Regions from separate parts of the Hathewaya limosa genome, predicted to be linked through region 2. Evidence: predicted binding sites of a transcription regulator. Region 2 holds the regulator's gene; the other holds the start of a gene.

The links. Region 2 encodes LexA, which represses DNA repair genes until DNA is damaged. Its sites were predicted from a motif close to CNAACANNTGTTNG; they were not measured.
Region 1: the regulator LexA is predicted to act here: its motif matches at 1,498-1,511, upstream of recA (recombinase RecA).

The regions. Positions count from the first base shown of each region.
Region 1 covers NZ_JAUSWN010000015.1:31,171-40,542, reverse strand. Annotated here, with positions in the region: gene QOZ93_RS09395 (phospholipase C) at 1-186, opposite strand, end outside; gene recA (recombinase RecA) at 412-1,461, opposite strand; gene pgsA (CDP-diacylglycerol--glycerol-3-phosphate 3-phosphatidyltransferase) at 1,638-2,183, opposite strand; gene rimO (30S ribosomal protein S12 methylthiotransferase RimO) at 2,167-3,498, opposite strand; gene QOZ93_RS09375 (FtsK/SpoIIIE family DNA translocase) at 3,525-5,834, opposite strand; gene QOZ93_RS09370 (ClpP family protease) at 6,015-6,746, opposite strand; gene dapG (aspartate kinase) at 6,812-7,996, opposite strand; gene QOZ93_RS09360 (YlmC/YmxH family sporulation protein) at 8,030-8,290, opposite strand; gene QOZ93_RS09355 (M16 family metallopeptidase) at 8,354-9,372, opposite strand, start outside.
Region 2 covers NZ_JAUSWN010000023.1:38,272-47,643, forward strand. Annotated here, with positions in the region: gene mutS (DNA mismatch repair protein MutS) at 1-18, shown strand, start outside; gene mutL (DNA mismatch repair endonuclease MutL) at 45-2,009, shown strand; gene miaA (tRNA (adenosine(37)-N6)-dimethylallyltransferase MiaA) at 2,039-2,980, shown strand; gene hfq (RNA chaperone Hfq) at 3,056-3,286, shown strand; gene QOZ93_RS11765 (methionine gamma-lyase family protein) at 3,382-4,665, shown strand; gene QOZ93_RS11770 (type II TA system antitoxin MqsA family protein) at 4,920-5,954, shown strand; gene lexA (transcriptional repressor LexA) at 6,030-6,638, opposite strand; gene QOZ93_RS11780 (hypothetical protein) at 7,096-7,608, shown strand; gene QOZ93_RS11785 (hypothetical protein) at 7,657-9,183, shown strand.

The DNA.
Region 1 (9,372 bases), on a different contig from region 2:
TATAACCTCTGGTTCCTTATCACTGAAATCCTTTTCTAACATTTCAACAGCTTGTGTAACTATTACAGAATGAGTCCCTGTTCCATCTTTTTTTCCATCCCATGCATATACCTTGCTTGTGGAACTTATGCATATTAATCCTGTTATTAAAACATACCCTAAATTTTTTAAAATATTTTTATTCATAGTATTACCCTCCTTATTACCTTTATATGTAGTATATTCCTTTTTCAAAAAAAATACAACTATTTTTTAATATTTTTATTAATTAAATTATAATTTATATTTAAGTTATGATGCTTAACAAAAAATTAACTTATTCTTCACCTAAGGTTAAACTTTTTAAAACTTTATTTTTTTATAAAAAAAATGCTATACATCTATTATTAGATGTATAGCATTTTATAAAATTTACTTGTCTACTTCTTTTTTCTTTGCAACCACTTTATTTACTTCCTTTAATTCTTCCATTAGTGGCAATTCAAATTTAGCTCTAATTTTATTTTCTATTTCTAAAGCTACCTTAGGATTATCAAATAAATATTGTTTAGAATTTTCTCTTCCTTGGCCTAATCTAATATCTCCATAAGAGAACCATGCTCCACTTTTTTGTACAATTCCATTATCTACACCTGAATCTAATATATTACCTTCTCTAGATATACCTTTTCCATACATTATATCAAATTCTGCTTGTTTAAATGGAGGTGCTACCTTGTTCTTAACTATTTTAACTCTTGTTCTATTACCTAAGAACTCATCACCTTGTTTTATTGTATCTATTTTTCTAACATCCATTCTAACAGATGAATAAAATTTTAATGCCCTTCCTCCAGGTGTAGTTTCTGGATTACCAAACATTATACCAACCTTTTCTCTTAATTGGTTTATAAATATAGTAACACAATTAGACTTATTAATAGCTCCTGCAAGTTTTCTTAATGCTTGTGACATAAGTCTTGCTTGAAGACCTACATGAGCATCTCCCATTTCACCTTCAATTTCAGCCTTTGGAACTAAAGCTGCAACCGAATCAACAACTATAACATCAATGGCTCCTGAACGCACTAAGGCTTCAGCTATTTCTAAACCTTGTTCCCCTGTATCTGGTTGAGATACAATTAAATTTTCTGTATCTACACCTAAAGATCTAGCATATATAGGATCAAGTGCATGTTCTGCATCTATAAATGCAGCCACTCCACCTTTTTTTTGTGTTTCAGCTACTATGTGTAATGCTACAGTAGTTTTACCTGATGACTCTGGTCCATATATTTCTATTATTCTACCTCTTGGTACTCCACCTACTCCTAAAGCAATATCTAAACTTAGACTTCCTGTTGAAACAACATCTATATTTAATTCTGTCTTTTCTCCTAATTTCATTACTGAACCTTTACCAAATTGTTTCTCAATTTGAGACATAGCTGCTTCTAACGCTTTTATTTTTTCGTTTTCCATATTTCTCCCTTTAGGGTTCACCATCCTCTCATTTCTCGAACATTTGTTCAATAATTATATTATATATTATTTATCAACTATAGTCAATAAATATAATTAAAAGTCCCTACATATTTAAAGTAGGAACTTTTTTAGTCTTTTTACTTATTATTACCAAACAATCTATTTTTAAACAATTATTTGTTAGTTTTTATAATGTGAAGATTTTTTCTAAAATAATCTACTCCTGATACAATAGTTATTACTACTGCTGCAAACATAAATATTCGTGTTAAACTTTCTAAATATGTAACTCCATAGGTTAAATTTAATAACGCTAAAATTATAGCTATTATTTGAATTACTGTTTTTAATTTTCCCCACCAACTAGCTGCTATAACAATACCTTCAGATGCTGCAATAGTTCTAAGTCCAGATACTGCAAATTCTCTTGCTATAATTATTACTGCCACATATGAATGAATTACTTGTAATTCCACTAAAGATATTAAAGCTGTAGTAACTAAAAGTTTGTCGGCTAATGGATCCATAAACTTTCCAAAGTTAGTAATTTGATTTCTACTTCTTGCAATATACCCATCTAACTTATCTGTTAAAGAAGCTATTATAAATATGCACGTAGCAATTATAGTACCATAGGGTATTCCCTTTATAGCAATAAAAATCAAAAATACTGGAACCAAAAAAATTCTAAGAACAGTAAGTTTATTTGCTAGATTCATCGCATACAACTCCTATTAAATCATATTCTAAGCTTTCTGTAATTTTAACTTTCACAAATTCTCCAAGATTTAATTCTTTTTCTGATGTAAAAAGTACTTCTCCATCAATTTCAGGAGCCATTTCATAAGTTCTTCCATGATATAAAAGTCCATCAAAGCTTTCTACTATTACATTATATACTTTTTCCATCTTATTTTCATTAATTTTTTTAGAAATATCTTGTTGTAGTAACATTATTTCAGATTCTCTGATTTCTTTAATTTCTTCACTAATTTGATTTTCCATTTCATATGCTGCAGTTTCTTCTTCTCTAGAATATTTAAATACTCCTAGTTTCTCAAACTTTATTTCTTTACAAAACTCTTTAAGTTCATTAAAATCCTCTTCACTCTCTCCTGGGAATCCAACAATTAATGATGTTCTTAAAACTACACCTTTAATTTTTTCTCTTACTTTATTTATATTTTCTAATATGATTCTTTTTCTACCTTTTCTTCTCATATTCTTCAAAACATTATCTGATATATGCTGAATCGGTATATCTAAATATTTACAAACTTTTTTATTATTTGCCATCTCGTCTATAATCTCATCTGTCATTTCTTCAGCATAACAATATAATACTCTAATCCATTCTATACCATTAATTTCAGATAATACTCTCAAAAGCTCAGGAAGTTTCTTCTCCTTGTATATATCAACTCCATATCTTGTAGTATCTTGTGCTACTAAAATAAGTTCTTTAACACCTTGAGATACTAATGTTTCCGCTTCTTTTAGAATATTTTCCATAGTTCTACTTCTGTATCTTCCTCTAATTTTAGGAATAGCACAGTAAGCACAGGCATTATCACACCCTTCAGAAATCCTTATATAAGCTGTTCCTTTATCTGTTGTTACTATTCTTTCTCCTTCATTAATATTAGAATCACTATAGTTACAATAACTTACCTTTTCCTTATTTAAAGCCTTCTCTATTAGTTCTTGTAATTTATTATAGTCATTCACTCCTAAGATACCATCTAACTCCGGCATTAAATTTAAAATTTCATCTCCATATCTTTGAGTTAAACATCCTGTTGCAAGTAATACTTTACAATTTTTTTCTTTATATTTTGCCATTTCTAATATAGTATTTATAGATTCTTGCTTTGAAGCTTCAATAAATCCACAAGTATTTACTATAATAATATCCGCATTCTCTGCATTTGATTCTAAAACATAATTTTTACTTAAATTAGCTAGTGCAATCTCTCCATCTATCCTATTTTTATCGCATCCTAAATTTACAAATCCCAATTTTAACTTTTTCACTTCTGTTCCTCCTAAAATTATGTTCATTAAATATGTTCTAAATCTGCTAAAGTAATCAATACATCTCTAGGTTTACTTCCATTTCTACCCGAAATAATATTTCTCTCTTCCATACTATCAATTATTCTCGCTGCCCTATTATAACCTATTTTGAATTTTCTTTGCAACATTGAAGTTGAAGCATATCCACTTTCTACAACAAAATTAATAGCTTCTTTTAATATAGGGTCAACTTCTTCATCATTATTTACCGCTGTTCCGCCTTCTGCATTTGCATGAATTTGTTCTATTATATCTTCATCATATTTTACTTCTTCACTTTGAGATTTTATAAATTCCACTATGTTTTCTACTTCTTTTTCTGATATAAATGCACCTTGAATACGTACTGGTTTAGGTGCACCAACAGGATAAAATAACATATCACCTTTTCCTAAAAGTTTCTCTGCTCCTGAAGAATCCAAGATAGTTCTTGAATCTATTTGGCTAGATACTGCAAAGGATATTCTAGATGGAATATTAGCTTTTATCATTCCAGTAATTACATCTACAGATGGTCTTTGAGTAGCTATTACTAAATGCATTCCTGCTGCTCTTGCCATTTGTGCAAGTCTCGCAATATAATCTTCTACATCTTTAGGACATACCATCATTAAATCTGCCAACTCATCTATAATTATAACCTGATATGAAAGCTTTTCATCTTCCTGTCCTTCTTTAAGTTTATTATAACCTTCTATATTTCTAACACCATTTTCAGCAAATAAATTATACCTTCTAGTCATTTCAGTTACCGCCCAATTTAAAGCGCCAGCAGCTTTTTTTGGATCTGTTACAACCGGAATTAATAAATGTGGTATACCATTATATATGCTAAGTTCTACAACTTTAGGATCAATTAATAATAAATTAACTTCTTTAGGTGAATATTTATAAAGTAAACTAACTATTAAAGTGTTAATACATACACTTTTTCCTGATCCTGTAGCTCCTGCTACTAATAAGTGAGGCATTTTAGATAAATCTGCTACTACCGAGTTACCTCCTATATCTTTACCTAATGCAAAAGATATGTTTTTAGTAGATTTTATGTATTCTTCTGATTCTATTATTTCTCTTAGGAATACAGGGGTTAAATTTTCATTTGGCACCTCTATACCTATAGCAGCCTTTCCTGGTATAGGAGCTTCCATACGAATACCTGGTGCTGCCAAATTTAGTGCTATATCATCGGATAAATTAACAATTTTACTAACTTTAACTCCTGTCTCTGGTTGAATTTCAAATCTAGTTACAGATGGTCCTTTAGTTACCTGAGTTACACTTGCACTAACGCCAAAACTACTTAATGTATTTTGAAGTTTTGTAGCATTATTTAAAAGTTCTTTTTTATCTCCCCTTTTATTTTTTAAAGCATCATTTTCTTTTAAAAGATCTATAGGTGGAATTCTATATTGTATATTAAATTCATTTTCTTTAGCCATAGATATATTTTTTTCAATTTCATTTTCAAAACTTTGTTCACCTGTGTCTTTTGAAACAATTTTTTTATTAGTACTATTTACTATGTCATCATTACTATCTAATATATCTACACTAATGCTTTGTTTTACTAAAGGTTCATTTGCAGTTTTTTCTCCATCAGTTGACTTTAAAAAATTCATTAATTTTAGTCTATTAACATCCTTTTCTAATTCATTGTCTGATTCTATTGGTTGCTCTGTATCATCTACAATTTTTATTTTTTCTGGTTTTTGCAATTTATTTTTTATATTTTTCTTTTTAGATTTAACATTTCCTTTAAAATTAATAAATACATCTCCTATAGATAAATCAAATAATATTATAGCATTAATTATATAAACACATATACAAATTACATAAACTCCAACATTACCTATTAAAAACTTCACCGGTGCTATTAAAATATAACTTAAAAATCCACCGTGAATTATAGTGTTTGAATTGTAAAAATTAGAAAATGTATCTAAAATATTTTCAGATGCAAACTTATTTAATTTCACCATTTGAATTAAAACTAAAGTATTAATTATAGTTGTTACAATAGAATAAAACCTAGTATTAAATTCAATTTTTCCCTTTTTAACGATAAAACACTTTCCTATAAAAAATAAGACAAAAGGTAAAATATAAGCTCCTACCCCTAAAAAAGTAAATAATACATTTCTTATAAACTTTCCTATAATACCTGGGGAGGAATCTTGAAAAAATATGGATATTAAACTAAATAACATTAAAACTCCTACTGCTATTAATATTATCCCTTTAATATCCTTATTTTCTTTGGTTATTTTTGCCTTTTTAGATTTTGCCAACTTCTTCACCTCCAAACTTATTATTTCTACAAAAGTAACTTAAATCCTTTTTAAATATTTATTTATAATTTAATTAACTTAAAGATTTTATTTTAAAAATATGCCATAATATGTATTTAAATTATATCATAAAATAAGGATATATACTTATAAAATAAAAGCATATATCCTTTCTTAAATTTATTTATTTTCATCTATAAGTTCATTTAATTTTTTTAACGCCTCTTTTACTCCACCAACTTCATCTATTAATCCACACTCTACAGCCTGTTTGCCTATTAAAATGGTTCCCATATCATTTAATAGATCTTTGGTTTCAAGCATAAGCTTATTTAAAATATGCTTTTCTATATGAGAGGTTCTCACAATAAAGTCCGAAATTCTTTCTTGCATCTTATCAAAATAATGAAATGTTTGAGGAACTCCTATTACAAGTCCATTCATTCTTATTGGGTGAATAATCATAGTAGCAGAAGGTGATATAAATGAATATGTTGATGCCGTAGCTAAAGGTACTCCTATGGAATGTCCTCCTCCAATCACTAAAGATACAGTTGGTTTACTTAAACTTCTTATCATTTCTGCAATTGCGAGCCCGGCTTCTACATCCCCTCCTACAGTGTTCAAAACTGTGAGAATTCCCTTAACATTATCATCTCTTTCCATTGCGATTAACATAGGAATTATGTGCTCATATTTAGTGGTTTTTGTTTGAGGATTTTGAGCCATGTGCCCTTCAATTTGGCCAATTATAGGAACAACTTGAATTCTATCATCAATTTTCTTTTCTATTTGGGGCACACCCATTTCCTTTATATTTTCTGTTTGGTCTTCCTCACTATTTACTTCATTATTTTCTTCATTTACATCATTTTTAATAAAATCCTCTTGTGAATTATATAAATTTCTCATAAATATTCCTCCTAACTTTCAGTTTAGTTTCTGTTATAGGAGGAATTTTATACATTAATTAAAATTTAAAGTTGAAAAGCTTCATGTAAGGATTTAATTGCCCTTTTAACCTCTTCTTCTTTTACAAGACACCATATAGTCATATGGGAATCTGCTGTTTGTAAAACTTCTACTCCTTCCTTAGTTAAAGCTGTTAATATTTTAGCCATAACTCCTGGCTTTCCTTTCATACCAGATCCTATAATAGAAATTTTACTACATCTTTCTATAACACTAAAATCTAGTTCAAATTCTTTTAAGATATTTTCTACTTTTTCTAAATCATCACTGTCTATAGTAAAGATTTTTTCTTTAGGAAATACATTAATTAAATCTAAACTAACAGAGTTATCTCCTAATGTATCAAATAATCTAAAATAATTATCATTATTATAAGATACCTTTACTTGAACCCTATTATTTATATTAGTTATACCGGTTACAATCTTATTTAAGTCTGATTGATAGAACTTACTTATTAAAGTTCCCTCATTATCATTCATTGCATTCTTTATTAAAAGAGGTATATTATTTTTTTGTGCTATTTCCACAGCCCTAGGATGTATAACTTTAGCTCCTTGTTCTGCAAACTGAAAAATTTCTTCATAATTTATTTCTTTAATTAAGGAAGCTTCTGGTACTATTCTAGGGTCTGTAGTCATAATACCATCTACATCTGTATATATTACTACTTTTTCTACATTAAAAGCAGCACCTAATAATGCAGCAGTAACATCACTTCCACCTCTTCCTATTGTAGTTATAAAACCATCTTCTGTGATTCCTTGAAAACCAGCTACTACTGGAATTTTTCCTGATTTTAAAACTTTTTTTAACTTTTCAGTATCCACTCTCAAGAATGCTGCATTATTAAAATTATTATCTGTTATAATTCCCGCTTGTCCACCTGATAATGGAATTGCATCTATGTTTTCTTTATATAATTCATTACACATTACTGCGGTACTTATAATTTCTCCACAACTCATAATAGTATCTAAAGCTTGTAAATTAGTCTTTGTGAATTTCTTATCTAAAAGAGAGATTAACGTATCTGTAGCATAAGGTTCACCCATTCTTCCCATGGCTGAAACTACTACAATAGGTGTATATCCTTCATTAATTACTTTTTTTATTTTTTCCACTGTTCTTCTTCTTCTAACCTCTGTAGAAACCGAAGTTCCTCCAAACTTTTGTACAATTAGCTTCATAAGATCACCTACTAAAAATTTATTTCATTTTAATTATTTTTGATTTTTATCCATATCAATAATTATAGTTCTAGAGCCTATTTTTTTTACACATTCCCAAGGCACCTCAAAAAAATTTCCTTTTGAAAAAAAACTAAAACTATTTTTCATATCATTTAATAATAATAACTTTAAATTTCCCTCTTCGTCAATAGCAACATCATTATTTCCTAAATAACTGTATTTATCTCCATCATTTATATTAATAATTTCATATCTTTCCATTTCACTAAAATATTTTTTACTATTATCCATACTTTCTCCTCCTAAGATTTTATTATTACATTTTATGTTCTTAAGAGGAGTTGTATAACCTTATTATATGCTTTTAATATTTATTGGTAAACTATTTTTAACCAATTCGTAATCTTTAGATACAAATCCAGCATTTATAATTCCTTTTCTAAAAGTTTCATCTAAAACTCTATCTATATCTCTAAGATTTATGTTATCTATTTTTTTTAGAATTTCATCTGGTTTATTTATTTTATTTAAGTTAATAACGGTCTTACCATTATTAAACATTCTACTACTAGTACTTTCTAATCCTAAAATATAATTTCCTTTTAATTGTTCCTTAGCTTTTCTTAATTTTTCTTCTCCTAAACTTTCTTTTGAAAATTTAAAAATTTCTTTTTCTATTTCATTATATGCTTCTTTTATAAATTCTGAGTTTAGTGCAGCGTATATAGTTATAATTCCTGTATTAACTAAGGCACTAGAATAAGAATATATTGTATAACAAAGTCCTAATTCTTCTCTAATTTTTTGAAATAAATTCGAAGATGCTCCTCCTCCAAAAAGATTAGTAAGTAATATCAAACTATATGAATCTTTATGTCCTATGGGAAGTCCTTGAAGTCCTAAGCTAAAATATGTTTGTTCTATATCTTTTTGTCTAAATAAAAATTTATTTTCCATCTTAGGAGTACTATAAAAACTTTTTTTATTCTTACTCCTTTGCCATGTTCCAAAATAATTTTCAATTTGACTATATATATTATTTTTATTAAAATTACCACAAATAGATATAACGGTATTTTGTGGTACATAATACTTAGACATATACTCTAATATAGAATCTCTATTTAATTTATTTACACTTTCTTCTGTTCCTAAAATAGGCATTGAAATAGTATCATTTCCATAGGCAGATAAAATATGAATATCAGACAGAACATCCTCTGGATTATCATCATTCATCTTTATCTCTTCTATAACTACCTTTTTTTCTTTTTCTATATCCTCTTCCAAAAATTTTCCATTAAAAAGCATATCCGAAAGCACATCTAATCCTAGATCTAAATGCGAATCTAAAAGTTTTACATAAAAACAAG
Region 2 (9,372 bases):
AATATAAGTGAAAGATAGGTGACAAAGGCTTTTAAAAGCTAATTATGAAAAGAATAAATTTACTATCTGAGGACACTTCAAATAAAATAGCTGCAGGGGAAGTTGTAGAACGTCCTTCCTCTGTAGTTAAAGAAATAGTAGAAAATTGTATAGATGCTGAAGCAAAAAATATAACTATTAGTATAGAAGATGGTGGACAAAAATCCATTTTAGTAAAGGATGATGGAATAGGCATACATAAAGAAGATATAAAACTTGCCTTTATGCCTCATGCTACTAGTAAAATAAGTGCTATAGATGATATTTATAACATAACCACTTTAGGATTTAGGGGAGAAGCTCTACCCAGTATAGCATCTATTTCTAAAGTTAATTTAAAAAGTCGTACAGAAGACAATATTGAAGGAACAGAAATTATATTAGAAGGTGGAAATGTAGTTTCATTTAAGGAAACCGGGTGTTCTAAAGGAACTACCATAGAAGTTAAAGATTTATTTTATAATGTTCCAGCAAGACAGAAGTTTTTAAAATCAACACAAAGAGAAGGGGCTATAATATCAGATTTAATGATGAGAATGGCTCTATCCCATGATAATATAAATTTTAAGTATATAAATAATGGAAGACAGGTTTTTAATACTTCTGGTAATGGAGATTTATTAGAATGTATTAGAACTTTATATGGAAAAGAAGTATTTAAAAATGTTACTATGTTTGAAGGACATAGTGATGTAGCAACAGTGTATGGATATATAGGAAATCAGGAGATAAGTAGAGGAAGTAGAAATAGGCAAAGTATCTTTATAAATAAAAGGCTTATAAAAAGTAAGCTTATAACTACAGCAGTTGAAAATGCTTTTAAATCATTTTTAACCATTAATAAGTATCCTTTCTTTGTGCTATTTTTAGAGATTTATCCTGAATTAATTGATGTAAATGTGCATCCTTCCAAGGCAGAAATTAAGTTTAAAGATGATAGATTTATTTTTAAATTTATATTTGATTCAGTACATCATGCCTTAAGAGAAAGTTTAAAGGATAGTTTCCAAATTACCTTTGATAATGAGGAAGATAAAAATAACTCTCCTTTTATAGATAAAAATAATGATGAAAAACCAAAAGAAGACCTTAATGAGAATAAAAAATTCTTAGTTCAAAGCTTTGATTTAGAAACTATGTCTAATGTAGCTAAGGAAGAGGAATTATTAAATAAAATTTTGGAACAGAAGAAAAATGAAAATTTAGATCATGTTCCAAATAGGAATGAAGTAAAAGTTACTAATGATTTAGCTTATAAAGAGCAATTTGAAGAAAATAATAAAAACATAGATTTTTCCATAGAGAATAAATTTAAAGAGCCTAAAGCTATGGAATCACAGGATAATTATAAAGTTGAAAATATGATGCCTATAAAACTAAAGGAAGCCAAATTTCCAGAACTAAGAATTATAGGACAGTTTGATAATACGTATATACTGGCAGAAGCTTTTTCCACTTTATATTTAATAGATCAGCATGCAGCACATGAAAAGATTTTATTTGAAAAGTATATGAAAGAAATTAGTGAAAAGGACGTAGTTAGTCAAATTCTAGCTATCCCTGTAATAAAGGAATTAACTCCTAAGGATTTTTGTGCCTATGAGGAAAATAAAGAAATTTTCAAAGATGCAGGTTTCAATATAGAATATTTTGGAGAAAATACTATAAATATAAGGGAAATACCTCTTTTATTAGGAGAATTAGATCCGAATAATTTATTTGTAGATATGATAGAGGATTTAAAAAACATGGGGGAAGGCAATACTACTAAAGTAAGATATAATAAAATAGCAACTTTGGCATGTAAGGCTGCGGTTAAAGCTAAAAATAATCTTACATTAGAGGAAATGAGATATCTTTTAGATGAACTTAGATTTATAGATGAACCATTTACTTGTCCTCATGGTAGACCAACTATTTTAAAATATACTTTAAAAGAAATAGAGAAAAAATTTAAGAGAATTCAATAGAAAAGATAAGAAACAGTAGAGGGGTTATTATGAAAAAAGATTTATTTATTCTTTCAGGACCAACAGCAGTAGGAAAAACTGATATTTCAATTAAACTAGCTAAGCTATTAAATGGAGAGATAATATCAGCAGATTCCATGCAAATATATAAACATATGGATATAGGTTCTGCTAAAATAACTGAAAAAGAAATGCAAGGCGTAAAACATCATTTAATTGACTTTGTGGAGCCTACAGATGAATTTTCTGTGTCAGAATTTTCTACTTTAGCCAAAGAACTTATTGAGGATATTACAAGTAGAGGAAAGACTCCTATGATTGTTGGAGGTACTGGACTTTATATAGATTCTTTAATTTTTAATTATAATTTTGCTGAAAGTAATAGAGATGAAGAATATAGAGAGTATTTAAAGAGTCTTGCAGAAGAAAAAGGAAAAGAATATGTACATTCGCTTTTAAAGGATAGAGATCCAGAGTCTTATGAACGTCTTAGTATTAAAGATTTAAAAAGGGTTATAAGAGCCTTAGAAGTTTTTAAAACTACAGGAAAAACCATAAGAGAAGTTAATGAAGAAATTGATATTTATGATGTACCTTATAATGTTCATTATTATGTTTTAACTATGGATAGAGAAAAATTGTATAATAGAATAAATAAAAGAGTAGATATAATGATGGAAAAGGGCCTTATAAAAGAAGTAGAATCTTTAATTCAAATGGGTCTTACAGATGATATGCAATCCATGAAAGGTATAGGATATAAGGAACTAATAAAGTATCTAAATGGAGAAATTACTTTAGAAGATGCTATATATCTAATTAAAAAAGGAAGTCGTAATTATGCTAAAAGACAATTAACTTGGTTTAGAAAAGATAAAAGAGTTAATTGGATAGATAAAGACAAGTTTGTATGTGAAGAAGAAATAATTAAATACATACAAGAGGACTTTCTTAAAAATAAAAATAATTAAAAAAATAGAGGATTTTAGTTAATTCTATAGAATATTTAATTTAGGGTATAAATGTACAAAGATGGAGGTTATAGAATGAATAAAGTAAACAATAACTTACAAGATATTTTTTTAAACAATGCAAGAAAAAGTAAGATACCAGTTAATGTTCGTCTTTTTAACGGGCACCAATTAAAAGGTCTTGTTACGGGATTTGATAGTTTTTCAGTTATATTAGATTATAATGGGGAACAGATTTTAATTTATAAACATTCAATATCTACTATTACTCCACAAAAACCTATATTATATAATAATGTAAAATAGTAAATTCTAAAGAATAGGATAAATCCTATTCTTTATTATTGATAAAAATAAATATAAATACTAAGTAAAATTTTATGGATAAGAAGGAGTTTTTTATGTTACAGAATACAGTAAAAACATTAAATCAATTTTATGGAATTGATAAAGAAGTTATTGATGTATATGATAAGGCTATAGAAGATACAAAAGATATTTTTAAGTCTTTAGATGAAATTAGAGAATTTAATCAATTAAAAGTGTTAAAGGCTTTCCAAGAAGAGAGAATAAGCGAAATGCACTTTACTAATTCCACAGGTTATGGATATGGGGATATTGGAAGAGATACTTTAGATGTAGTATTCGCAAAGATATTTAACTGTGAAAGTGCATTAGTAAGACCTCATTTTGTTAATGGAACTCATGCTATAGGAGCAGCTTTATTTGGAAACTTAAGACCTGGAAATACAATGTTATCAGTATGTGGTCTTCCATATGATACACTTCATGGAATAATCGGTATAACAGGTTCTAATATGGGTTCTTTAAAGGAATACGGAGTTAATTATAAATTAGTAGAACTTAAAGACAATAAAGTTGATATAGACAAAATGATTGAAGTTTTAAAAGAAGATGAAACAATCAAATTAGTACATATTCAACGTTCTACAGGTTATGGATGGAGACATTCTCTTCAAGTAGATGAAATAGGTGAAATCATAAAGAATGTTAAGTCTGTAAGAAAAGATATAATTTGTTTCGTAGATAACTGCTATGGAGAATTCATTCAAACTATAGAACCAACAGAAGTTGGAGCAGATTTAGTTGCAGGTTCTTTAATTAAGAACATAGGTGGTGGTATAGCACCAACTGGTGGATACATAGCTGGTACTAAGGAATGTGTAGAACAAGCATCTTATAGATTAACTATTCCAGGAATAGGTGGAGAATGTGGATCAACTTTCGGTGTTATGAGAAGTTTATTCCAAGGATTATTCTTAGCACCTCATGTTGCTATGGAAGCTGTTAAAGGTGCTATTTTATGTGCTAGAATTATGGAACTATTAGGCTTTGAAGTATTACCTAAATACAATGAAAGAAGAAGTGATATAATTCAAGCTATTAAATTTAATGATAAAGAAAAATTAGTTCAATTCTGTAAAGGAATTCAACAAGGTTCACCAATTGATTCTTTTGTGGAATGTGAACCATGGGAAATGCCAGGATATGAAGATCAAGTAATTATGGCAGCTGGAGCATTTATTCAAGGATCATCTATAGAACTTTCTGCTGATGCACCTATAAGAGCTCCTTATATAGGATACCTACAAGGTGGCTTAACTTTTGATCATGCTAAACTAGGTATACTTATAGCTATTCAAAGAATCTTAAAAATAAAATAGTTAATTTCACACTAAAAAGGATTTAGTAAATTACTAAGTCCTTTTTTATTTTTATTAAGTTTTATAATAACCTTGTTAATGAGTTTGAAAAATATTTTCGCTTAACATCAGTATAACTTTAATTAAAATATAAACAATCAATTGATAATTAAAATTGAGTTATTAATCAAAATATAGTATAATTTAATAGAAGGGAGTCATAATACAGACCTTTTAAGTAATTACTGGATTAAAATATAAAGAAGGTGATTAATATGATTCTAAAAGAAAATGAAATTTATTATGATTGTCCTTTTTGTGATGAGGAACATGTAATACAAATAAAAACAGAAAAATCAAAAGTAATAATTAAAGATAAACAGATTGAATATGAAAAAACAATTTATTATTGTCCAATTGAAGATGAATCCTTTGTTTCAAGCAAGTTAATGGATGAAAATTTATTAAAGGCTAGGGATCAATATAAGAGAAGTGAGGGATTATTAACATCAGAAGAAATTAAGAAAATCAGAGAACTTTATGAGTTAACACAAAAAGAATTTTCTAATTTATTGGGGTGGGGAGATGTAACTGTCCAAAGATATGAAAAAAAGTTAATTCAAGATTCTACCTATGATGATATGTTAAGATTGACTTTAGTTGATCCAGCATATTGTTTATCAATGTTGGAAAAGCATAAAGACAAATTTTCTAATGATCGATTTATACAAATTAAAAATAAAATTAAACAAGTAATAAAATCAAAAGGAAATTTATATTTAAAAACAAAGGAAATAAAGAATTGTTATATTGATTTTGATGAACAATCAGATTTAAATGGATATAAAATGCTAGATCTTAAAAAAGTTAATTCAGTAATGGGGTATTTTGCAAATTATATAAAGCCATTATATAAGGTTAAATTAATGAAATTGTTATGGTATACAGATGCACTTTTTTATAAAAAACATGGAAGAGCTATGACAGGACTTGTTTATCAGCATTTACCATTAGGAGCTGTACCAATTGCGTATAATGAAATATTAACATTACCTTCAATAAAAGTAGTAGAAGAATTTTTTGAAGATTATGTAGCATATAAAATTTGTTCTAAAGAACAAATTGCTATTTCAGATTTTACTTTAGAAGAATTGTCTGTACTAGAAAAAGTAACTTTATTTTTTAAAGACTTTAAGACAAAGGAAATAGTAGAATATATGCATGATGAGGTAGCATATGTTAAGACAAATGCAGATGATATAATCCCTTATTCTTTATCAAAACAAATTAAGGAATTTAAAGAAAACTAAATATTATTAGACAAAAAAGATCTATCTCAATATAGAAAATTTCTATTTGAGATAGATCTTTTAAAAATTCTAAATTTAATATTTTCTATAAAGGCCGACTAATTTACCAACTATAGAACATGAATCTACTATAATTGGTTCCATGTTAGGATTTTCAGGTTGCAATCTATAATGATCACTTTCTTTAAAAAATCTCTTTAAAGTAGCTTCATTATCTATTAAGGCTACTATAATATCACCATTTTGGGCAGTGCTAGATTTTTCTATAATAGCAAAGTCACCATCAAGTATACCAGCATTAATCATGCTTTCACCTGAAACTTTAAGCATAAACAGCTCGTTATTACTTTTTACAAAGTTAATAGGTATAGTAAAGGTTTCTTCAAGATTTTCTACTGCAAGAATTGGCTCTCCAGCAGTGATTTTTCCTACTACAGGAATATCTATCATTTCCTTTTTTATCAAGGAATCCTTTAATAATTCTATAGCTCTAGGTTTAGTAGGGTCTCTTCTTATGTAACCTTTTTTTTCTAACCTAGAAAGATGTCCATGAACTGTAGATGTAGAACTTAAGCCTACAGCTGCACAAATTTCCCTAACAGAAGGTGGATAACCTTTTTCCTGTATTTGAGCCTTTATATATTCATAAATTTGCATTTGCTTGTCACCTTGTTTAGTAGTCATGAAATTTCACCTCACTATTATGGTAAATTATATCACAGTGTATTTAAAAAATCAAACTGATGTTTGCAATGTATAAAATTTATTCAAAAATATGATATTTCAATATATAAAATATATTTTGTAAATTTATTGGGTTAATTGTTTAATTATGATAAAATAGAAGTGAATTATTTCATGTGTTATATGTAGGTAAGTTAGGTAAAAAATAGTTAAATAATATTTTTAAAATAGATAAAGGCCTAGGAGATTAATGATTTAATTAAAAGTATTTTTTTCTTTTATTAATTTTATAGCTAATTATTATTATAGGATAACGTCAATAGTGTATATCTTGTGATTAGTATATCTTCTATGTTTTGTGGTGAAAAATCTTTTTCATAAAAATTAAAAGTTTTTCCATCCTAACAGATTTAGGTATTTTCTAAGCGGCTACTGTTATATAAATAGGGGGATTTATATGTTTAAAAATAGAAAATTATATTCTAGTTTATTATTTTTAACATTAATGTGTGGAGGTTTAGTAGGTTGTGGTCATAAACCAAAAATAAGTAAACCAGCAATAAAAACAGAAGTAACTAAAAAGGAGGTAAAAAATGAAACTGCAGAAGAAAAAGTAAAGAGAATAGCAAAAGAATATATAAACTTATATGTAAATGTAGATTATAAAACTTATTCTAAAGAAGATTATAATAAAAAAATTGAAATTTGTAGTGAACAAATAAAAAGAGAGGCGCAAATAAAACACGAGAATTATGATTATTATAAAAAATATTATACAAAAGATAAAACTCAAGAAAAACTAAAAGAAATAAAAAATATAAAAGTTGAAAAAATAACTGATAAAGTTTATTCTTTCGAAAGTATAATTATAGTTGAAAATTATAAAAAGGTTAAACTTGAAGCAATGTTTGATGTACAAGTAGATATTTCAACTAATAAAATAACTTATTTTAATATTAGGTTAAAATAGTTTTATATGTAAATTTAAAATTTAGTATGATAAAACAAGGGAGAACTTATGAAAAGAAAAATTTTAAGTATAATAATTAGTTGTAGTTTAGTTTTAAATTTGGCTACTACCAGTGTATTTGCACAAAATAAACATAACTTATTTGAGAATAAGTTAAAACATAAAATAGATAGTACTGGAGAGTATATATCAAGTAAGGTAATGGATGAAAATTATATAGCTTCCAATATTGAAGTAAAAGATGAAAAAGATATTAACAATTACAATTGGAATTTTAAAACTAAAGAAGATAAATTTATAGTACCTAAAAACAATACATATTGTGATAAAACTCAAAGTAATGTAGATGAACTTTATAAAATTGCTTATAAGGCTACTATGAATTGTCTAAAAAATAAAGATCAAAAATCCATAGAAAATGCAAGAAAAGCTGTAAGTAAACTTCCATCAAGTTTAAATTGGGCAATTGGAGAGTTTTCTAAGCAAATAGATACTACTCAACAAGTGATTTTTGTAAAAATATTAAACTCTTTAAAAGAAAGTAATAAGTATTATAGACAAGAAGATATTAATGAATGTAGAGTCATGATTAATGATGTTATAGAAGATGAATATAGATTAACATGGTCTAGTGAATTAGATAAAGCACAACAGAAAAAAATTAATATGCTTGTTAGTGATGTAGAGCATTGTGAATTTATAAGTTATTCAGAATTAGATTTAAAACAGGTTTACAAAGATTTTGAAGATATTTTTAAAGTTAAATATAATAAGGGTATTATAAATTGGGTTAAAAATTATAATAATGAAATTGTTAAAGATGTTTATGGATTGCAAATCTTGAATACTAAATATAGAAATGAAATATCAAAATACTTAAATAAAAATGATATTGAGAATCTTAATGGTTGTGAAAGTGAAGATAGAGTTATTGGGTATTTAAAAAATATAAAAGCTGATAAAGATAAATCCTACAATGCTGGTAGGTATTGGGCAACAAAAACTTTCTCAGTTCCTGCTTTAGGCATAAATCCAGATATAGTACCTAAAAATACACTTAATAGCACAAAACATATAAATAATACTACTAAAAAGCCTACAAATACTGTTAAGAAACCTTCAAATAGTAGTAAACCCAAAACTACTACTGATGAGGAATATGTTCTTGATGTAATTTTAATAGGTTCTCCATGTATACCATATAGATTAACACGTTCACAATATAACACTTTACAAGATCAATGTGGCACATTTTCTAATGTTGCATTCGTAAATTATGTTAATGGACATTATAATTTAACTCATAATTCACAACTAGATAATGGAGCGAGAATGGCTTACAATGGTAATCTGTCTAGTGATTATAGATATATACCAGAAGGTGCATCAAAAGTTCGAGGTATAGAATTTCAAGTTCCATATCATCCGAATATGAATATTAATAAATTTATAGCAGAAAATATACCAAGAAGAATTAATAAAGTTTTACCAGGTAAACAATATGGTGTTTACTGTAATTTAAAATTTCAAGATGGAATATTTAAAGTAACGGGATTTCTGTTAATAGTAGATTAATAAAAAAATACACAATTATATAATATGTTAGAGTTTATATTCATCAAAACAAATGCATCCGTATAATATATTTTTTCTAGTATACGGATGCATTTTAAGTTTCTTTAAATAGATAAAGTAAACTTGCTTATTGATTCTAATTTTCCATTAGGAGATATTAATAGTAAAAGATAAATTGATGCCTAATAG